Regions from separate parts of the Marinomonas sp. G8-14 genome, predicted to be linked through region 2. Evidence: predicted binding sites of a transcription regulator. Region 2 holds the regulator's gene; each other region holds the start of a gene.
The links. Region 2 encodes LexA, which represses DNA repair genes until DNA is damaged. Its sites were predicted from a motif close to TACTGTNTANNTANACAGTA; they were not measured.

Region 1 (7,792 bases), 1.6 Mb from region 2:
GCAAAGCCAAACCAACGGCTAGGCCGGCCGCACCAAGAATGGCAATAAAAGAGGTCGTTTCAACACCGATTTGCCCCAGCGCCATTAAAGCCACACCAGCAAACATCAAAGCATATAAAATGCTCGATGCGAAGCCCGCCACCGCTTGATCAACAGACGCTTTGAGTAAGCGTTTTTCACACCAATGAGACACTTTGGCGGCAACAAATTTGCCCACAAAAAAAACAATGAGACCAATCGATAAATTAATCACTGTATCAACTAACCAAGGCATCCACTCAGATCCCTGCTCAAACAACGCCTCTAACTCATTCATAATGTTTAAACCCTATGCTCTTCCATTTTAAAATTTAGACCTTTTTCACGACAACCGTGCCAATGGCCTCAGACCAAATAGTGTAATTTATGCTGCCACTCATCAAGTAACAATTCCAGCTGTGATAACCCTTTTTTGTTAAAAGAGATACAAAACTGACCATTTATTAATTGCGTCCCTTTTATTCCAAACTCATCAATCAGCAAACACCGCTCTCTTAATTCATCCAGTGCATCATCGTCTCTCACCGTCATACCAAGAAAGGCATGCCATTCATATTCAGGCAAAACACCCTGTATCGCCCTTTTAAGCAAAGCAACACACTGCTCTTGTGTTAACCTATAATAAGGTACTTTCGATTGATGACGAATAAAAAACAACACCAACAAAATCAGCAATAAAAATAAGAAAACAATAGAAACCAGCAGTTGAATAAACATTATTTGAAATCATGAGCCATTAGCGATGCTTTCGCCCGCAGCAAATGCTCAGCGTATTCCGTTTCATATCCATCCATTTCTCGTCGAAATTTTATTTTCGCAGATTTTGGCAAACTCCCCCACTGCTCGTGGGTTGGAATGTGCTGTGTTTTTTCAGCCATAATGTAAAAAGCGGAAATATCGTCATGTTCCGACAAATCTTCACTCAACTGATCCAATAAATTTTTGATTCGAATGCTGGCTTCAATCCAATTAACCTCATCAGTCCCAGCCACACTCAACAACACCCTGATACTATCAATCCTTTTTTGACGCTCTTCAAGAAAGCGGTCTTCTCCTGCTTGAACCTTCTCTTCTCGTATTTTATTTAATTTAAGCTGATGCCGAATAAACCAAAGCGAAGCCACGATAACAAGCAATGAACACAGCAACATAATCAAAAAAGCAGTAAAAGACATAATCAATCCAATCAAAATAAATAGTAATCAAGCGAAGACTTAAGTATACCAAGTTGCGATTAATGCAACCCATCACCCACGCTGTTCAGATATAAATGCATATTGTTATGCTTGTTTTTACGGCATATTAATAAACATAAAACCCTCAAAGTCCCAGTCTATTTTTCACAACGTATCAAGACCAGAAGCTCTTTAAACAAGTGAGGCGTCGACACAATTAACCCTTCTCCATTAACCACTTCAGGCCAAATTGAAGTATGGGGTAAATAATATCCCACGACCGCCCCCGACTCTTCCGCAATTAACGCTCCAGCCACCATATCCCAAGGTTTCACACTTTCAAAATAAGCATCTAAACGTCCAGCCGCCACCCAACACAAATCCAGTGCAGCCGAGCCATTGCGACGAATATCCTGACAATGATGCAAAATACGTGATACACGATCTACAATCGGCAATAACGCTGTTTTTTGATAAGGAAACCCCGTTGCTACCAACGCATTCCTTAACTGTTTTGCACCAGAAACAGCCAAAGGTTTGCCATTACAAAAGGCACCTGAACCTTTTAACGCCCAGAAGCATTCCCCTAAAAATGGCGCGTTCACAACCCCTAAAATACGCTCTCTGCCGACATAAAGACCAATTGAAACCGCGACATGGTGATGCCCATGGGCAAAATTCACCGTACCATCAATTGGATCAATCACCCACACAGGCACATTGTCGGCAATAGCACTAAGGTCCATATGAGGAGATGACTCTTCTGATAAAATAGAATGCTTAGGATAATGCTCACGAATACGACCGCAAATAAACTGATCTACCGCAATGTCAGTCGAAGTCACTAACTCATGGTCCATTTTATAATCACGCACGAAACTTGAGTTCTTACGCGCTTCCGCAATCATATCGCCTGCTTTTATAGCAAGGTTTTTCGCAAACTCTAACCACTCGGTATAGTTGTTGGACACAAAGAACTCCTAACGTTTCCTACTTATTAACACTAAGCTAATACAGTATTTAGCCAGTGCGAAATATCTTGCGCCTGCTCAGGGCAAACTGAATGAGGCATATTATAAGTCTGATATGACACAGAATATCCCTTGGATAACAGGCAATCTTTTGCTTGCACCGCTAAAACTGGCGCAACCACTGGATCTTGCAAACCGTGATGAATGAGAATAGGAGTATGACCATTAGGACAAACATCCGCTTCAACCACCTCATTAGCATTAACCAAATAAGTCGATAATGCTAAAACACCTGCCAATACATGCTTAGATTGAAGTGCCGTCTGATAAGCAATAACGCCACCCTGAGAAAAGCCCGCTAATACAATACGATTTGGGGCGATACCTTGATTAATTTGATCCTGTATCAATTGCTCAATCTGACAACTGGATTCTGCAATATTAGCCAAATCCACTTTTCGCTCTAACGTCATTTCGTAAATGTCATACCAAGCTCGCATCATCATACCTCCGTTGACCGTTACAGGACGGCGCGGCGCATGAGGAAACACAAAACGGACCTTTAGCGTAGGCAACAAAGACAAGGCGGGAACCAAAGACTCAAAATCATGACCATCCGACCCAAGACCATGCAACCAAATAATGGCTGCATCAGGTTGATCGCTCGTTTCAACAAGAACAGATGGCAATAATTCAGTCATTTTTAACACTCCAAAAAAATAGGCTATAGCAGTTTGCCATAGCCTATCATATTTGCCATTTATCGCTCGACTGTCATCTGAACTTAATCATGACCGCCAAACCTAATGCTCTATAGGAAATCGCATTTCCACAACACCTTGCTCTCTATTTAATCGGAACAACACATCAGCTCGCTCAGGCATGACCGCTAACATATGTCGAGTCAGCCTTTCGTAATACTGCATAAACTCCTTCAACTCATCCGATGACATCACTTTTAAATCAATGGTATCCAATAAGACACCGTGTATATCATGAAGATGGCTTTCTAGAACTCGCTCTTGTTTGTTTCGCCAGCCATAAACCACATCATAACTAGGCGCTTGCATCCAAACCATGAGATCTATTTTCGCAAACAACTTTTTATAATCGTCTTTTAAAAGCTGATTAACCTTATTGCGCCACAAGCAATCTGCATCCATATCCGCTTCAAGTCCATTGATTGGGTGCTGTATATTGCCTCGCATGGGCGGCGCACCAACACACCACCCCTCAAACAACACAACATCAACAGGACCTTGAACTTCCTGCCATAAATGTACAGGCTTTCGGTCATCGACAGATTTATCAAAGCAAGGAAACTTCATCACTTCGCCATCTTTCAGGTTTTTCAACCTTTCAAAAAGCACTAGTGCCAAGCTCACATCGTGCGTTCCAGGTACACCTCGAACAGAAAACATCGGAGTCGTTTGACTGGCAAATTTAAGTCGTTCATGACGAGTGCTGTATAAGTCATCCAAACTGAGCACTATACAATTTAACTCAAAGCCTTTATTCATTATTCGACTTATCACATTGCAAAAAGTCGTTTTTCCACAGCCTTGAGCACCGCCAAGCCCCACAACCAATGGTCCATGCCCAACACGAGCCTTCTCACTTAGCCAGCTCGCAAAAGGCAAATACAGACGATCTAATTGATCGACCAACGATGGATCAGCATACAAACGCCCCAAAGTTTGTTCTACCTCAAATCGTAGCCGCTGAGATAAAGGCCCCGGCATATTCAAGTTTACTTCGTTAAACTTACGCTCTTGTTTAAACATAACGCCCCCTCCAAACTGTTCTTAACTTAAGTATAGTAAAGCAGTAAACAGTTGATCATAATTTACACAATCAATCAGAAGAAAGGCAAAATCAGTTGCTGAGGCTTTGGGGGAGATAAACGATACCCCACACCAATCAAGCGTACAGGGCGACGAAATCGAGCATAAGCCTGCTCTAAAAGAGTCAAAAAGATAGTATTGGATAATTTATTTTTAATAGGCAGTTCTATTGTAGTTTGCTTAAAGTTATCAAATTTTATCTTCAAATAATATTTACTTAACTGAGTTTCAAAATGTCGTCCTGCCATACGCCTTTCTAACTCCATCAAAAGCTTAGGGATAACAGCTTGGCATGCGGCTAAATCAAGCAGATCGGCCGAAAATGTATGCTCTACAGAGATACTCTTCCTTTCTCTTGATGTCATAACAGGTCGATTATCAATCCCTAAGGCGAATTGAGACAGTCGAAATGCCATGCTGCCAAAATGCTTTTGCAATACAACAAAATCCAGTTTCTGTAGATCAGCGCATGTAAACACATCTAATGACGCCAACTTATCTTGAGCAACACGGCCTATTCCAGAAATAAACTTAACCGGAATAGAGGAAACAAATTCGAACTGCTTTTCTGGCGTTACAATGGTTAAGCCGTCTGGCTTATCCCAATCACTGGCTACCTTTGCAATGAACTTATTTGTTGCCACCCCAGCAGACACAGTAATGCCTATCTCTTTTAATACTCTGCTGCGTATTTTCTCCGCTATTCGTGTTGCACTTCCTTGAAAGCATTCGGAATCGGTCACATCAAGATAGGCCTCATCTAACGACAACGGCTCAATAATAGAAGTAAACTCTCGAAAAATAGCCTGCATTTGAGAAGATGCTTCGCGATATTTATTCATATCACCAGGGAGAACCAGTAACGAAGGACACAATCGCGTAGCCACCGACGTTGGCATAGCAGAACGCACCCCATAACCACGGGCAATGTAATTCGCCGTTGACAATACACCGCGACCACTAGCCGCACCTCCTATCGCAATAGGAATATCACGCAACTTTGGGTTGTCCCGCATCTCTATTGCGGCGTAAAAACAATCGGCATCAATATGAATAATCTTGCGATTCGATGACATAACACTAATTTTTACTGTACAAAAAAACAGTATATTCTATCTTGGCTCATCATTCATCCATCAAATAAACATGTAAAGATTCTTCTCGAAAAAACATCCTCAACGTAAAATCCTTGATATGATCGAATCTGACACAAGAAAAAAACAAATTCGCCATTTAAAATCAATAAAAAACACTTTTTAGGCAAGCAAACATGGACGCTAGAGCGTAAAATGGTTTACATTTTGTTGATCAAACTAACAATATTGAAAAGCTGAAAAACCCTCTAGCACACTATTACTTGTGATAAGGCATTACCCAATAAGAGCTAGGCAATGAACTCTCAGCTTTTCAACAAAAGATAAAAGCCTCGTAAGGCTTACACTTAAAGGCAAAGGGCACACCATGATACGACCATTTAACATTATTTTAATCGCCATAGGTGCAGTAACGCTTGCGGGTTGTCAAAGTCTTAACCAACAGAGCGCCACAGGACAGCCTTGTACCACCGTTGCACCTTGTAATGGAAACGTTGTTGGAAGCCCATCTACCCCATACACGCAAAACAGCGCGCTTAACACCAACAATACGGTCGTCATTGTGAAACAAGAACCTATTATTGTGACCGCTACGGGTTATGCCGCCACGATGACAAGTAAGCGTCTAACACAATCCCAAGCTCGTATCATGACGATGCGTAGCTCAATGTTGGATGCCTACCGAAACCTATCGGAACGGGTTTATGGACTAAAAATCGATGGTTCAAGCTCTCTAAGCAATATGGTCATGCAAAATGACGAGCTAAGAACCTATGTGGATGCTTATTTAGTGGGGGCAAAGGTCGTTTCACAAAGAGAGCACGAAGACGGCACATTTGAAACCGTGGTAGAAATGGCACTGCAAGAAAACTTTCGTCAATGTGTAACCTCTAACAATGTGCAAGCAGACCCCAATTGCAAAGTCCAACCAGGCTATCGCGCCATTAATGTTCAAAACGCCACCCCAACAACTAATTTTTACAGCATTGAATAACCGATGGTTACTTTAAAACGCGCATTCATTACTGCCCTATTCCTCACCTTGCCAATTGCCACTTTTGCCAACAGCATTGATGCTGTTGGTGAAGCCATTATCTATAATAATGATATCGCCGATGCTCGTTACAGAGCCACTCAACAAGCCATCAAACAAGCCGTTTTGGAATCTGGTTCGAGAGTGAACGTTAAAGACGAGGCTCAATAATGGTGAAGTAGAATCAAACTTAGAAATACGTAGTTCTGGTTATGTTCAAAAAGCGCGTATCCTCTCAGAAGAACAAAACGGTGACTTTCTTAGAGTAATTGCCCGTGTTGACGTGACCGCCGACTCCCAATGCAGTACAGGACCAACGCGGTATTACAAAAAAACCGTGGGAGTCACTGGATTTGAGTTGCAAGTTCCACAACAAGCGGCATTGGGTGAGCTTAGCAACATCTCAAGAGAGCTGCCCAAAAACTTAGCCGATGAAATAAACAGACAAGGCTACTTAAAAGCCCTCACGGCTACTAACATTGCTATTTACCCCGATGTTATTAACGCCCCCTCTTCAACTAACGCTGATGGATCACTAACTAATCTCACCAGAATCAGTGAGCAGCTTGGTGTTCAATACATCATTAGTGGTGTCATTAGAGACATTAGCGAAGTTTACCTTAGACACCCTAATGACAAAAATGCAAAAGACGATTCTGAAGAAATCGATAAAGAAAGAAACTTCGTGGTCGATATATACATTTATGATGGTTTTAGTGGCGCGCTTTTGTTTGAACACAGATACAATGAAATCGGCAACTGGGACATATCTGACCACGCAAGAATTGGCTTTGGTAGTGCAAAATTTTGGTCAGTACATTATGGCAAAGTAGTCCAACAAGCGCTAAAAGAAAGCGCATTAGATGCAAGTGAACAGCTTAGATGCCAGCCTTTTATTGCTAATATTTTCCGCACAGAAGGCAACAGAATACACATATCTGCAGGGTCAATAGCGGGTATAAAACAAGGAGATAAATTCAATATTTATCGACGATACGAGGTATTTAATCAGTTACAGTCTACCCAAACACAGCTGAATAATGCCAATATCAGTGTTACAATCAAACAAGTCCAACCTAACTTCTCTGTTGGGGAGGCTCGTTGTTGACTCTCACATACTTAACGTGCAACAACGAGATGTCGTGATTGCTTGGTAATTTTCACAACTATACGCCTTTACACAAAATGGCGGTTTTTTTATTTTTAGGACAGATACAATGAACAACGAACTACTACACCATCTAGAACAACGCATCAACGAAGCCGTTGAAGAAATTGGTTCATTACGCAAACGTATTTCAGAATTAGAAATGCAGAACTATGAACTTAGCGAAGAAAAAAGTGAGATTCAAAACTCTCTAAACCAAACAAAAGAACAGCAATCGAACTGGGAGTCTTCTCTTTCTCAAATGCTGAATCGCCTCAACCAAATGGATAACAAACAATGAGACCACTTTTACTTGCAGCTTTAGTTCTTGTCAGTGCAAACGCATCAGCAGAAGGTCAAATTGCGAGTTTAATAAATTTTGAATCTGCCGCCGCGCGCCCAACCACACCGGATGGAGAAACAAACGTTACCTCCATCATTGGGGCCAATATGGAATACACTCTGCCAGAGAATATTTCTTTTTATGGC
Region 2 (7,792 bases):
TTAACTCTTGTTTTAAATTCACTAAGTTTTTTTCTAACTGGCGCAACCAAGTAATACTTTGTTGCAAACGCACTTCATGGCGGAAATGCCCGATCGCTTTATCCGGCAGGTGATGCCCTTCATCAAATACATATATTGTATCTTTTGGTGGCGTCAAAATAGCGCCGCCCCCCAATGACAAATCAGCGAGCACAAGGTCATGATTGGCTACAATAACATCCGCCACTTCGATCTCGGCACGCGCCTTAAAAAATGGGCAGGCGGAGTAATTCGCACAATTACGATTTGTACATTGTTGATGATCGGTCGTTAAGCGTCGCCAATCTTGATCACGAACGATACCTGCCCAGTTGTCTTTATCGCCGTCCCACTCACCTTTTTGCAAAGCAGCGTCCATTTCTTGATAAAGCACGGTATTAATATCATCTGAATGAAGATGTTGTTCAAAAAGACCTGCGAACATATCGTCCATTGCTTGCTCTTCAGAATTGAGAAAACCTTCCAGATTATTCAAACACAGGTAACGTCCACGCCCTTTGGCAAGCGTGTATTTAAAGCTAAGCTGGGTGTGCTCTAACAGATCTGGCAACTCTTTGTGTAAGATTTGCTCTTGCAGCGCGACAGTGGCAGTGGAAATAATTAATTTTAACCCTCGCGCTTTGGCAATTGGAATAGCAGCCAGGCAATACGACAAGGTTTTCCCCGTCCCCGTTCCTGCTTCAATCACAGCAACATGCTTTTCTCCTAATCGCTCACCCTCTGAGCCGCGATTAATGTTACCCAAGGTTCGCGCGATCGCAGCAATCATTTGACGCTGTCCAGACCTTGGTTTATGGGACTTGGCATCCAAAGAAGCTCGGTATGCAAGTTGAATTTGTGTTTTTAGTTCATCTGAAAGCATTTATATCATTGAGTATCGTTAAGAATGCTGTATATAATAACAGTTACTGTATAAACAACCAGACAACTTATGATTAAACTAACCAAAAGACAATCTGACGTACTAGAAACCATTCGCGAATTTATTGGTGAAACAGGGTTTCCGCCAACGAGAGCAGAAATAGCGCACCGATTAGGGTTTAAATCCCCTAATGCGGCTGAAGAGCATCTCAAAGCCTTATGCAAAAAAGGCGCAATTGAAATGCTGTCTGGCGCCTCAAGAGGGATACGCTTAGTTGAGCGAGCTTCTAATGACGATCTAACAGAAGACCTTGGCCTACCTGTCATTGGCAAAGTTGCTGCTGGCTATCCTATTTTAGCCCAAGAGAACATCGCCTCACACGTGAACATACCTGCCAGCATGTTTTCTCCACAAGCAGATTATTTCTTGTCTGTATCAGGAACCAGCATGAAAAATATCGGCATCATGGAAGGTGATCTACTCGCCGTACATAAAACAACCACAGTCCGTAATGGACAAATAGTGGTTGCACGCATTGGCGATGAAGTCACCGTTAAACGCTTTGAACAAAATGGCAAAATTGTTCGACTAATTCCTGAAAACGAAGAGTTTACTGACATCATCGTTGACCTTGAAAGCGAAGACTTTGCGATAGAAGGCTTATCCGTTGGCGTGATTCGACAAGGTATTTAAACGCTCTTCAATGCACAAATAAAAAAGCGAAGCTTAAGCATCGCTTTTTTATTTGTGCTTATACTCGCTCACAAACTAATGCAGAATTTTTGGTCGAAATTCCTCATCATCAAGATAATCTGAATCTTCATCAAAGAAGGCGTCTTCAGAATAAACAAAATCAATGCCCGCGTGAAACATGCATTTTGCCAACTCAAAATAACGATTCTTTAGATAAGATCGAGTATCATCCAGGATCTGCAATATTGCCAAAGGAACGGTTTCCTCACCATCCTCGCTGGCTGGACGAAGCACGATATCACCATTCTCCAGCTCAACAATTTCTAGGTAGGACTCTTTCATATTCAATACTCTGATGACTCTTCTCTAAAACGCAAAACCAACTCAACCAATTTGGTTAAATAAAAACTCACAGATGCTCCGTTATCACTACCGCGACCAATCAAATTATCGCTTTGAACCGGAGAAGACAAAGAGCCACGACATTCAAATTGCACCAAATAAGCTTGATTCAGCTGAGAACACCAAGACTCGGGGCGTGAAAACAAATCCGCCAGCTCAGTCAGCACCGGAACCATTATCTGTTTTTTTCAGCTTCGCGTAGCATGCTAGGCACATCTAAAGAACCAGATAATGAATACGTCGTCGACACTTCTTTTAACAAACCATTCAGCGCGCTTCTTAACTGAAAAATCGCTGAACTTTCCAGGCCGACATTAAGCCATGCTTCTTCACTGATTTGACTTTGCTGAATAAAGCGTCTTGCCGTATCCAGCTTTTGGTTTGTCAAACTTGCCAAGGTAACACCGCTCATTTTTTCTTACCTTCTTCAATCACCCATTTAGAGCCAACATAAAATGCCTTCCAACCAGTTGGCTTACCTTCCTCTTCCGTCATGACGTATTGCTCTTTTGTCTTACGACTGTAACGAATAATAGCAGGACGACCTTCAGGGTCTTTCTTTGGTGCATCCGCAAAAAAGTGATATTTAGGATCAATCTGATCCATGTAAGGCAGCAATTCTTCCACTAAAGGCGCACGTGTCTCACGTTTACGCGGGAATTGGCTTGCAGCTAAAAATAAGCCCGTCGCCCCATCACGTAACACATAATGATCCTCAACCTTCTGGCAAGCCAAATCTGGCATAGGCACAGGATCCATCTTAGGTGGCGCAGCTTCGCCATTTTTAAGAAGCTTACGAGTGTTTTTACAGCTCTCATTAGTACAACCGAAATACTTACCAAAACGACCTGTCTTAAGTTGCATTTCAGAGCCACACTTGTCGCACTCAAGGGTAGGACCATCGTATCCCTTAATTTTAAAGGAGCCCTTCTCTACCTCGTAACCAGAACAGGACGGATTGTTACCACAAACATGCAACTTACGGTTTTCATCCATCAAATAGCTATCCATGGCCGAGCCACAGATCTGACAGCGATGTTTATTAATAAGCGCTTTAGATTCACCTTCTTCATCATCAACAGCAATAACCTCATCACCACGAATAAGGTTAATGGTTGCTTTACAGCGCTCTTTTGGCGGCAAAGCGTAGCCTGAACATGACAAGAACACTCCTGTACTGGCTGTACGAATCTGCATCGGACGAGAGCATGTTGGACACGCAATATCCGTCGGCGTCGGCTCATTGAGCATCATACCACCATCAGGCGACTCCGCTTTAGCCAGTACCGTACTAAAATCTTTATAAAACGCATTCAGTGTTTTAATCCAATCTTTATGACCTTCAGCAATATCGTCTAATTGCTCTTCCATTTGTGCCGTAAAACTAAAATTCATCAAGGAACTGAAGCTATCCACCAAACGCTCAGTGACAATATCTCCCATTTTTTCGGCATAAAAACGGCGATTTTCAACCCGAACATAACCACGATCTTGAATGGTAGAAATGATAGAAGCATATGTTGAAGGTCGACCAATACCACGTTTCTCAAGCTCTTTCACCAAACTGGCTTCGCTAAAGCGAGCAACTGGTTTAGTAAAATGCTGCTCAGGCAAAAGCTCTTTAAGATCCAGGTATTCTCCCTGACCAACATCCGGAAGAATATTGTCTTCCCCTTTTTTAGCCACGGTATGCATTGCACGCGTATAACCGTCAAAACGTAAGATTCGCCCTTTGGCTTTAAATTCATAATCCCCAGAAGTAACCGTAATCGTTGTTGACGTATATTCTGCAGGCGTCATTTGACACGCCATAAACTGACTACGGATCAGGTCGTACAAACGATGAGCGTCCTTCTCCATGCCTTGTAAATCATCAACACGAACGGTGACGTCAGAAGGACGAATGGCTTCATGGGCCTCTTGCGCGCCTTCTTTACTGCTATAACGAATCGGCTCTTCAGGCAAATACGCTTCACCAAAATTAGACAGTATATAACCTCTTAATGCCTCGACTGCATCGACACTCAAATTCGTCGAGTCAGTACGCATATACGTAATATAACCACCTTCATACAGACGCTGAGCAAGCATCATGGTCTTTTTAACGCCATAACCTAAACGTGTACTTGCCGCTTGTTGCAACGTAGACGTAATGAAAGGCGCAGAAGGCTTGCTGCTTGTCGGTTTGTCTTCTCGGCTGCTAACCAGATATTTAGCATCAATCAAACGTGCAACATGCTCATCAGATTGCGCCTTATTAACGGGACGATATTCTTTATCTTGATATTTCGCCGCCTCGAATTTGATCACCTCCTTCGAAGGCGTCGCTAGCATTGCATCAAGTTCCCAAAACTCATCAGGAACAAATGCACGAATCTCTTTTTCACGCTCTACAATCAAGCGCACAGCCACAGACTGAACACGACCCGCAGAGAGCCCTCTGGCCACTTTTGCCCAAAGCAAAGGCGACACCATAAAGCCAACTACACGATCCAAGAAACGACGCGCTTGCTGCGCATTGACTCGGTTCATATCCAATTCAGATGGCGTTTCAAACGCCGCTTTTATGGCTTTTTTAGTAATTTCGTTAAAAACGACGCGCTTATAACGACTATCATCGCCACCAATAGCTTCACGCAAATGCCAAGCAATCGCCTCCCCCTCTCTATCCAAATCGGTTGCGAGATAGATGGTGTCAGCATTCTTAGCAAGTCGTTTTAATTCATCGACAACTTTTTCTTTACCCGGCAAAATTTCATAGTGCGCTTTCCAGTTATGTTCTGGATCCACACCCATTCTAGAAATTAACTGTTGACGGGATTTACTACTTTTATACTCAAGTTTTTCTTCTGGACTCATCTTACGTGTCAAAGCAGCTTGCTTTGCGCGCTCTTGAGGCGTAGAGGTGGCAGTTGTACCAGTTGGCAAATCTCGAATGTGTCCTACACTCGATTTGACAATAAAGTCGTTGCCTAGGTATTTGTTGATGGTTTTCGCCTTAGCCGGCGATTCCACGATAACCAGTGATTTTCCCATTGAACTGTGTAAGCCTTTTAATAAAGTAGGTCTGCAAATCCACGTTGCACGAAGTTTCATCTCTAGGGGCGCTGATATTAAGCAAACACCTTTTATATGACAAGCGATCCCTGTATTGTTTCACATTAAATCTTGCTGAACTTAGTATTTCTTATTTAACATACTGAATTCATTGCTTAAGGACAATCATGGCTACCCTTCAAATATTAACAATTGCATTTTTGATCATCATTGTGCTTTTGTCTGTTGTTATTGGATCACGTGCACACCAAAAAGAAAAAGAAATTACGCAGCGACGCGTTAAACAACTACAACTATCTAATCGAGCAGATCGTGCTGAGCAACATATCCGCGGTTTAAGAGATATTAACACAGACACCATCGCGACGGATGTGCTTTATGACTTCTATCTAGACACACTTCGCGAGCTTCTGCAATATTCCGACGACCCAGAGAAAATAGAAATTCGTATCGCCACTGCCGAAGAAAACCGTAATAATGACCCACATACATTTAACCCGGAACCAGAGCTATTCAGCTTTCAGGAAAAAACCAATTATAGAGAACGCCTAACAAAACTGGCAAAAATGTTACTCTATCTTCGTCGAAAAGGCCGCATCAGCCATTCGCATTACCAAGCATGCTATGAGTATCTACGCTGGCTCAACCTATGGATTCAATTGAATCGCCAAATAGTTCAAGCCAATAAAAACTTTGCCAGTGGCGACATGCGCGTTGCTCAAACGCTTTATGGTGTCATTCTGTCACACCTTAAATCCGATGCGACAGAGCGCCCCGAAAAAAATGCGTTAAAAAACTTTGTTACGGATCGAATTCGGCAAATTTTATCACCTAAAATTGAAGCCATGAAGGACAGCGACAATCCAGAAGAAGTACTAAGCGAACTGATACACAATTTAGACACGCATAAAAAAACTAATCGGCGCTAAAAATCCTCCCCTAACAGGGACTGCTTTTAAGTATTGACGGTTTTCAATTCTGCCAATGAAAAAATCAACGTTGTCAGCGCCGCTAGCGCCTCTTCATCTCCGGCTTCACTCCAATACAATGCGACATACTCTGGGGTAATTTTTACCGCAGTGAGCAAGTGACCATAACGTTCCAATGTATTTTTAGATGCGCTATTCAATTCAAAAAATTTACTAGACCACCACCCATCAGCCAAGGCATGATATTTCCATACCTCGAAAGGTAATAACAAAAGCTGCGGCGGCAAAGTAGCAATAGGCTTTAAACGATAAAAAGAATAAGCGATTGTTTTTTGTCGGTTGATTGACTTATCCCACTTGTCAGGAAGGTCAATTGATGTAAGCTGAACGGTAAGACCCAGCTTTCGAGCATGCATACGTAATGCCATGCGTTGACGCTCTTTTTTATGTGGCATGATCCATAATGCCGACCCCATTAATGATAGTGTAATAAAAATAACAATAAGAGCAGTCATATTTTCATGTCTCTCGAGTTTTCAACTAAAATAAGTTAATCAAGCCAATTTTTTGGAGGTGTTCTATGATGTATAACAGAATTCTACTCGCTGTTGATCTAACCGATGAAAGCATTAAGGTTGCCAATAAGGCTGTCGCATTATGCAAAGCAACTGGCGCTGAACTGACCATACTCCATGTCATTGAGTCCTTAAACTATGCCTACGGCGGCGATGTGCCAATCGACATAACGGATATTCAAGCACAATTGCAAGAAACCGCTAAAGAACGTATCGCCATCCTAGAGGCCCAGCTCGATATTCCTGTTAGCGAGAGCTGCATTTCCCAAGGCGGCATAGAAAGCGAAATACACCGCATTGCCGAAGAAAAAAGAGTCGATCTTATTGTGGTAGGTAGCCATGGCCGTCATGGACTAGCACTTTTATTAGGCTCTACTGCCAACGGCGTACTTCATGGCGCACCGTGCGACGTACTGGCCGTCAAAGTTGTGAAAGACTAAACCAATAACGTAAACAATAAACCAATAAAAAGGCGATGCAACCATCGCCTTTTTCTTTATTTTAGCCCACTCTTTTGTTCGACTTTTGCGAAAGACGCTTAATGCCTAGTCCAAGTTGTTCCTTCACGACTATCCAAAAGCTCAATACCTTGACTGGCTAATTCATCACGAATCTCATCACCGCGCGCAAAATTTTTGTCTTTTCGCGCCTGCGCTCTTTCATCAATCAAAGCCTGTATTGCTGCTTCGCTCAGCCCTTCGGACACCGTACTATTTTGCAAAAAGTATTCTGGATCTTGGTGAAGCAATCCAAGCAATTCCGCCAAAGAACGTAATTCCGCAGCCAATTTTGATGCTTTATCCGCGTCCTCAGTTTTCGCTTTATTTAAATCTCGAACCAATTCAAACAAAACAGAAACCGCCACAGCGGTATTAAAATCATCCTTCATTGCTTCTTCGAACCGAGCAGTAAATTCTGTCGATACATAGGATTCTGCAATAGGCTGATGACGCAATGCCGTATAAAGACGCTCTAACGCCACTTTTGCATCATGCAAACTTTGATCTGAATAATCAATGGCACTGCGGTACTGACTAGACACCATCAGGTAGCGAACCACCTCAGGATTAAACTTGGCCAATACATCACGCACCGTGAAGAAGTTACCCAAAGACTTGGACATCTTTTCGTTATTCACACGAACCGCACCACAATGCATCCAGTAGTTAACATAGTCCTTACCGGTTGCCGCTTCTGACTGAGCAATTTCATTTTCATGGTGTGGAAACTTAAGG
Region 3 (7,792 bases), 1.3 Mb from region 2:
TCTTCTCAGTACGACAACTAAATCTCCTGTATTGTCTAATATCCTACTTCCGTAAAGGCACCTAAAATGCTCAGTAAAGATCGACCTAAACAGTAACCTTTTTATTTTCAACAACCTAAAAGGCTATATAAGAATAAAAGAATTATCAATCTTCTTTTTATCTTTCATATAAAGACAAACTAAAAAGGCCAAAAACATGAGCTACTATCTTTTGGTTCAGTTCCTAGAATAAAGGCTAATGTCGTCTTCTCTTTGCAACGATCCGCCGCAATTTCAAACTGACTGTCTAATACACTGAAACGTGCAGCACCATCAGGCAAGTTTTCAGGTAAAGAGATTGGATTAACATGACGAGTAAAGTCTATCCAAACGTTTTGCGCACCACTGCTGCCAGTGATACTTAATGGCACATTGTCATCATCCCCCAACCATACCGTAGACGAGTAATCACCTGTAATGCCAACAAACCAGCTGTCTTTTTGTTGGTTGGTTGTTCCCGTTTTAGCGGCAAAATTCAGATTTGGAAAGGCCGCTTGAGCAGCACGCGCCGTTCCAATTTTTGGTGTTTTTGTCATTCCATCCAAAGTTACAGCCAACACAGCATCGGTGAAAGGCACATCATTATGTTGATCAAACCGCTTCATGAGCTGATCATTCTGATCCATCACAGCAAGTACGACACCAAGCTCACTACTCTTTCCCTGCGATGCTATTGGCTGGTACAAGCGTGACACTTCAAACGGCGATAACTCCAATGCCCCCAAAGCCACAGCAGGATGCATAGTAAATGGTCGTTTCACACCAAGCTGCCTTAAAGTGTCACCAACTCGATCAAAGCCTATTTGTTGCGCCAAGGACACCGTGGCCAAGTTATAGGACTTTGCCATAGCTTCATAAAGATGCACTTCTCCATGGGTCTGTCTGTCGTAATTTTCAGGCTCCCAAGTTTTCCCACCTACATTAAAACGCAGTTTTTTATCTTCAATCTTAGACCACCAAGTAAAACGCCCCGTTGCTAATGCTGATAAATACAACGGAGGTTTCACTAATGAACCGATCGGTCTCACCGCCCCTAATGCTCGATTAAATCCCGTATAAACTTGACCACTTGATCCTACGACAGCGCGAACTTGACCTGACAGTCTATCTGTTACCACCATAGCGCCTTGTAACCCTCTTAGTTTAGGGTCTCGCTTTTCTAACACCTGCACTTGGCGTTGCATAGCTAAACTTGCCGCACGCTGAGACTCGAATATCAACACCAGTGTAAATTCGTAAATTCTTGGTTGCCAGAGTGCTTTCATCAAAATCTCTCGACAGCTGCATAGCCACCAAGTCTAAATAATCGCCAAATATAGAACGCTCTTTTTTCTTACTGGCGAGCCGAAGAGGCTGCTTTATTAAACGATTGTAATCTGCATCGGATAACCGTCCCTGACCTTTCAATACTGCCAATACCATGTTACGTCTATCTTTGGCGCGTTTTGGAAAGCGTTCGGGATTATATAAAGAAGGACCTTTCACCATACCCACCAGCAAGGCAAACTCGTCAATGTTTAACTCATTAAGTGGACGACCAAAGAAATGCTGACTCGCAGCGGCAAAGCCATGTAAGGCACTATTACCCAGCTGAGCCAAATACACTTCATTCATATAAGCCGTAATAATGGCTTCTTTTGAATAATGATATTCAAGCAGGATACTCATTACGACTTCTGTCAGCTTACGCGTGTAGGTACGCTCAGAAGTCAAATACATATTTTTAACTAACTGCTGAGTCAGAGTAGAACCACCTTGACGTCGTGAGCCATGAGTAAAATTCACCACCAAAGCGCGAGCCATACCGGTTAAAGAAATCCCCCAGTGCTCATAAAAATCTTGATCTTCAACAGCAATCAAAATATCCATTAAAGGCTTGGGAATGTCATCATAGGTCAAAATTTGGCGGCTCTCTGTATTACCACCATACAAAAAACCGATACGCTGAGGCTCAATTCTCGCTTCTGCAATTTCGTCACCATTCAGTGCCTGTATCACCAACCGTCCGTTTTGAAACGAAAAAATGCGTCTTTCACTTTTATGAAAGCCTAAGTGATCAATATATGAGCGCAAATGAGCGCTTACTTTTGTCTGACTACGAGCAGCCCAACCAACATTCTGACTGTTACGCCCAAATCGATACCCTGTCTCTTCTAGTAAGTCTTCAAGATCTTGCTTATTCCAAGGTGCACCATTACGCAAAACTATGGGCGCACTGTAGACTTCAGAAGGCACTTGCCATTTCTGCCCTTCGAAACGACTCACCACTTGTCCATTCAACCACCACACCCAAACAGAGAAAGGAATACTACCAACTAAAGTAACGATGAGCCCCCATTTAAAAAGGGTGCTGAATACTCTCTTCAGCAAAGAAGATTTAGGTTTTTTTCTTTTGTGTCGAGGACTTAGACGAAGGTTTTGCAGGCGTTTTTTTAGTCATAACTGACAATTATAAGGAGCTTGATGTCAGCAAGCAACGATCCAAAAACAACTAACTTAATTCTTGCATATTGACTCGTGAGTAATAGCACTTTAGAGTCTTTGATCACGGAAAGTTTATTTAACTGACATTTTCCTGAATTTCACCAGCTCAGTCGGCAACAGAATTGGACAAAACACCACTAAGAGTATCGCTGTAATCGTAACTTCTCTTAGTTCGCATAATTATGGAAAGCAGCAATTCTGTTGGAATAAACAACATTCATCATAAAAAAGTGCGGTAATCACGTGTTTAATAAATATCTAATACCGAACGCGCACGACCTTCCAGAAGGCAAAGCGCTCAATATCACTGTCGAACAGTCTACGTTCTTAGTCACGAAACAAAAGGGACAGATTATCGCTTTCGAAAACCTGTGCCCCCACCAAAACAAACCCCTTAACTGGTCTTCTGAGTCTGTACTTGACGACGAGGGCGATTATCTACAATGTCACCACCACGGCGCCCTTTTTTCACCTTCAGATGGTGTATGTATTACTGGTCCTTGCCAAGGCAGTCAATTAAAGAAAGCCACTGTCGGAATGGAACAAGGCAACTGCTATCTGCTTTTTGCTTAATCGGCCACTGAGTATTATTGAAGTCGTGGAAACCACATCGGGCGATGACTAAGTTGAGGCTCATCATCTTTTTCTAATAGCTTTCATATCAAGAAATTATTTTAAGCTTTAGCCCAAAAAACAGCCAATTTTGGCTTAATCACAAGCGACATTAAAATAGAAATAACCAGACCTGCAGGTAACGCAGAAATAAAAGTCGCCCCCCACAAAGCAACAAACTCATTTAGAACAAGAAAACCATGCAAATTTATTGTTGTTACGATAGCCATAATAGATTCCATTATCACCGCCATGATAAGCCCGAAAACAATATTTTTTTGCATCATAGACAAAGTGTAAAACACTTTATTGACAAGACTATTCGTCACAATAGAAATCACACCACCGATTGGTGCAATACATAAAATACACAATGCAAACGACGACAACCAAGCAGCAATAAAATGACTAGAAAAACCCATATTTCGCCAAGTCATTAAAAAGGTTAAAAATCCCCCGATAACCACAATAAAACTGATAATGATGGCAACTTTCTGAATTTTTTTGACATAGATACCCTTCCAAGGAATGATAGTGTGAGAATAAAACTAATTGACAAAAGCAACTATAATACATTAAGTTGACTTTGTCAACTACATGGGAATCACTATGCATAATACTGAATCAGCGCTTCAAACACTCTTCATGAATACAATTGGCGGGCTAAAGACTTCCATGAAAAACATCATGAAAGAAAAACAACTCTCCCTATCTCCAATGTATTTTATGATTTTAAAAAACATTCACGATACACAAAACTGCACCGCAAATTATCTTGCTGACATCACAGAGAAGGACAAGGGTCAGATCACTCGATTGGTCCAGGAGTTGATAAATCAGTCACTCGTGACCAAAATGCCAAACCCGATAGATAAACGCAGTCAGTTTCTCAAATTAACGCCACGTGGAATGCAGTGTTATCAAGAGTTAGCCAGTGCCGATCAAGCGGTACTAAAAGAGATGAGGGCAGATATTAGCGATGAAGAGCTGAAGCATTTTTTGACCATCGGTGAAAAAATGCTCTCGAACCTGAATGCGATCAATAACAAAGCATAATACGTTTTTTACACAAGCAGAATGTCATTAGATTTCTAACGCTAATTGCTCTAAGAAAATGCGCATTATTTTTTCACGCCTCCTGCCTTCCAACCTAGCCGAAGGCGTGTTTAAACCATCCGCAATACGAAACAACTTATTATAAAAATGATCAATTGCATAACGTCCATCATCAGGCTTACGCTCATCACAAAAGGGATCATCCTGCGCATATAAAACTCTGTTTATTGCACCACTCACTTGCATACAACGAGCAATACCGATAGCCCCCAGAGCGTCCAATCGATCAGCATCCTGAACGATTTTGGCCTCAAGCGTTTCTGGCTTCACATCAGCACTAAAGCTGTGAGCTCCGAATCGCATGATAAATTGCGTCATAATACTCTTTTGGATAAGCAATTGAACGCAAAAAATCAACGGCTTTGTCTCCTGCCAACGTGGAAGCTAGATGCCGCTGTACATGATCTTTGGGCAAAGACACGCAATCATGCAAATACGCCGCTGGTATCACTATCGCTAGATCGGCCTGTTCCTCACAGGCCAATTGCCGAGCAATCTTAACCACTCGATTAATATGAGCGAGATCGTGAGCGACATCGGTATGCTTTTGAGTATCTAAAAAGGCATAGAATTGCACTTCATATTTGGTTAACCACTCAGACACGATTCAGGCTTCCCTACTACAAAAATGATAAAACATTATAAAAGGTTTCGAATATAAACACTAAAAAGCACCAATAAAAAAGGCTTTGATCCGAAAATCAAAGCCTTCATTGTCATTAATCGCAGAACAATATTAAAAGGTGTAACCCACACTGCCCATAAAGGTGACTGGATCAATATCAGCATCAATGGTTCCAACGCTTGTGTGCACGTCAGTGTTAATATCCATGTACCAAAGCGATGCATTCGCAAACCAGTTTTCAGCAAAATTCACATCAACACCGACTTGAGCTGCCAAACCAAAAGAGTTATCAAGATTCACATCCGTACCAGCTAACGCCCCTTTGCCTTTTTCATCAAAGAAAACGGTATAATTCACGCCAGCGCCAACATAAGGACGAATTTGACTGTTCGCTTGAGCAAAATAATATTGCGCCATGAGAGAAGGCGGTAAATGAGAGACTTCGGCCACTTCTCCCAAACCTTTTGTCGATACTTTGTGAGTAAAAGGTGTAGCAGCTAATAGCTCAACACCAAATTGCTCCGTCAACATATAGGTCAAAGTCACTCCAACCTGAGTATCGTTATCAATCTTTAATTCACCTTTATTCAATACATTATCACTACTTTCATTCGGCATAACCACAGCAAGACCGCCACGAACAAAAATATCACCAGCATCATGGGCTAAAGCAACAGAGGAACAAAACGCAGAAACAAGGGCAATGGGAAGTATAGCTTTCATAATCGATTCCTTATTAGTCAAACAACATGTCTGTGACTAAAAGGTAACAGGATAAATATTTAAATTATTAACCTAGATCAAGGTTTTACTCCCTGGTCAGCCGCGATAAACACAGCATATCGATTAGATCAAGAAAAGATGAACTACCCCAATCAAATCACTTTCCACCCAACTGTGCATACAAAAAGACAAAATCAAAAAATAGATCACAAAAATAACACTAGTAAACCCATTGAAATATAAAAGTAAACTAATTTACCGTAGCTCAATTTATCGGTAAACTTTGCGAAATATTTTCTTATGGAAGAAATCTGCATGCCAATACTTATAGCCGTTACCTTACTTTGGGCTTTTTCATTTAGTTTAATTGGGGTTTATCTTGCTGGCCAAGTCGACGCTTGGTTCTCTGTTCTGATGCGAGTATCCCTTGCAACATTGGTCTTTTTACCTTTTTTAAAACTGCGTCAAATAGAAGCAAAAATCGCCCTAAAACTGATGATATGTGGCGCACTACAGCTTGGTATTATGTACGGCTTTTACTATCAATCTTTCTTGTATCTCTCCGTTCCAGAAGTGCTATTGTTCACTGTAATGACCCCCTTGTATGTCACACTTATCAACGACATGCTGGATAAACGCCTCAACATCGGCTTTGCCATCAGCGCATCATTGGCCATTCTTGGCGCTGTCGCGATCCGTTACCAAGGTGTGGACGAAGGCTTCATCAAAGGCTTAATTATAGTGCAGTGTGCCAACATGTGTTTTGCCGCAGGCCAAGTAGGCTATAAACGAATAATCGCAAAAGAGCGCCCAGACCTGCCACAACGCACGGTATTTGGTTGGTTTTTTATTGGTGCCTTGGCGGTGGTCATTCCATGTTATATCGCTATGGGCAACACAGAACAACTGCCTACAACGACGCTACAATGGAGTATTCTGATTTACCTTGGGATTGTGGCTTCTGGTTTAGGCTATTTTGCTTGGAACAAAGGGGCGACGATGGTGAACATAGGCACGTTGGCTGTGGCAAATAACTTGCTCATCCCAGCAGGCATAATTGTCAATGTGGTCTTCTGGAATCGCGATGCCGATATTTTTCGATTAGCCATCGGCGGCGGAATTATCTTGATGGCGCTTTGGGTCAATGACAAATTCAACCAAAAATTTACTAACGCAAAAACAGTAACAGCCAAATAACAATCCAATAAAAATGCCCAATAAACATTGGGCATTTTTATCCGCAAAGGAACTAGTTAACCATGTATTACTCTATCAACCATTTTTGAAAGGCTTTTTGGTCTTCTTGATTGGCTTTTTTAAACCAAAATTGTGACATGTCGAATTGAATACTGGATGCAGCAGGATTATATGCATCATCAGCAATCCAAATACGAATATCCTTACGAGTTGCATCATTGGATTGATTGTACCAGAATTTCATCATATCAAACGCAACATCTTGAGACATGGTAGTTGGAGCAGAGACAGGGCCAGTAGAGGATATGTCATGTGAAGCATTCTTCGCTGTTAAACGCTCAATCTCTTCCACATAATCACGTGTATTTTGAAAACCGGATTTCGTTGCTAAAATTTGGTGTTGATAATCAACTTCCTTGCCGCTTAGTTCATCATGAATGGTAAACTGTGGACTCTTGGCATTCGCCTCAGCTTGCTTTCGGGTCGATATATATGGCGCTTTTAACGTAAGATACGTATCTTTTTCAAACTGTAAGTCCAGTACAATTGGCTCAGACTGAAAGACTTGAGTATCACCACCACTGCGTAATAATTTATTAAAACGTACCACAATCTGGTGCTGACCTGCATCAAGGTCTACTTTAAAGTCACTGCCGAATCGGCCTGCACTTTCAAGGTCAACATACATGATCTCAAACGACCGAGGAACCTCAAATGTTGCCGCCATTAAAGGCGATGTCATTGATCCAAACAATACGGTAACAAACACCAAGATACGATTTTTTAAGAACATAGAACACCCCTTACAACACATAACAAAAAAGAAAAGAATTTAGCATATAGTTCCGTGTTCTTTGTTTAGTAAAATAGACATATAAGAAACTTGCTAGATTTTGTCTTTTTTCATACCCTAAAAAACTAACTGATCAGGAAGTTAGATAGGCTACGAGTTGTAAAATATAGTATTGAAGACTTACTAGCGGCTAAAAACAGGAT

Region 1: dinB (DNA polymerase IV) is a predicted target of LexA. The motif match lies at 5,118-5,137, and genes of this name have one in related genera.
Region 3: AC0L6V_RS22940 (carboxylate/amino acid/amine transporter) is a predicted target of LexA. The motif match lies at 5,770-5,789, and genes of this name have one in related genera.

The regions. Positions count from the first base shown of each region.
Region 1 covers NZ_CM147891.1:2,746,105-2,753,896, forward strand. The annotation lists gene AC0L6V_RS14075 (mechanosensitive ion channel family protein) at 1-316, opposite strand, end outside; gene AC0L6V_RS14080 (hypothetical protein) at 385-756, opposite strand; gene AC0L6V_RS14085 (DUF2489 domain-containing protein) at 756-1,214, opposite strand; gene AC0L6V_RS14090 (inositol monophosphatase family protein) at 1,373-2,185, opposite strand; gene AC0L6V_RS14095 (alpha/beta hydrolase) at 2,218-2,886, opposite strand; gene AC0L6V_RS14100 (hypothetical protein) at 2,989-3,969, opposite strand; gene dinB (DNA polymerase IV) at 4,044-5,105, opposite strand; gene AC0L6V_RS14110 (LPP20 family lipoprotein) at 5,491-6,117, shown strand; gene AC0L6V_RS14115 (flagellar assembly protein T N-terminal domain-containing protein) at 6,121-6,327, shown strand; gene AC0L6V_RS14120 (flagella assembly protein FlgT middle domain-containing protein) at 6,440-7,264, shown strand; gene AC0L6V_RS14125 (cell division protein ZapB) at 7,374-7,604, shown strand; gene AC0L6V_RS14130 (hypothetical protein) at 7,601-7,792, shown strand, end outside.
Region 2 covers NZ_CM147891.1:1,193,963-1,201,754, forward strand. The annotation lists gene AC0L6V_RS06070 (DEAD/DEAH box helicase) at 1-901, opposite strand, end outside; gene lexA (transcriptional repressor LexA) at 971-1,594, shown strand; gene AC0L6V_RS06080 (hypothetical protein) at 1,670-1,936, opposite strand; gene AC0L6V_RS06085 (hypothetical protein) at 1,939-2,172, opposite strand; gene AC0L6V_RS06090 (hypothetical protein) at 2,172-2,408, opposite strand; gene topA (type I DNA topoisomerase) at 2,405-5,032, opposite strand; gene AC0L6V_RS06100 (DNA topoisomerase I) at 5,221-5,982, shown strand; gene AC0L6V_RS06105 (hypothetical protein) at 6,009-6,497, opposite strand; gene AC0L6V_RS06110 (universal stress protein) at 6,563-6,997, shown strand; gene cysS (cysteine--tRNA ligase) at 7,096-7,792, opposite strand, start outside.
Region 3 covers NZ_CM147891.1:4,485,216-4,493,007, reverse strand. The annotation lists gene AC0L6V_RS22980 (penicillin-binding transpeptidase domain-containing protein) at 180-1,160, opposite strand; gene AC0L6V_RS22975 (transglycosylase domain-containing protein) at 1,183-2,304, opposite strand; gene AC0L6V_RS22970 (Rieske (2Fe-2S) protein) at 2,767-3,096, shown strand; gene AC0L6V_RS22965 (DUF2798 domain-containing protein) at 3,198-3,614, opposite strand; gene AC0L6V_RS22960 (MarR family winged helix-turn-helix transcriptional regulator) at 3,745-4,191, shown strand; gene AC0L6V_RS22955 (HD domain-containing protein) at 4,219-4,569, opposite strand; gene AC0L6V_RS22950 (HD domain-containing protein) at 4,529-4,855, opposite strand; gene AC0L6V_RS22945 (OmpW family outer membrane protein) at 4,988-5,599, opposite strand; gene AC0L6V_RS22940 (carboxylate/amino acid/amine transporter) at 5,915-6,796, shown strand; gene AC0L6V_RS22935 (YccT family protein) at 6,864-7,589, opposite strand.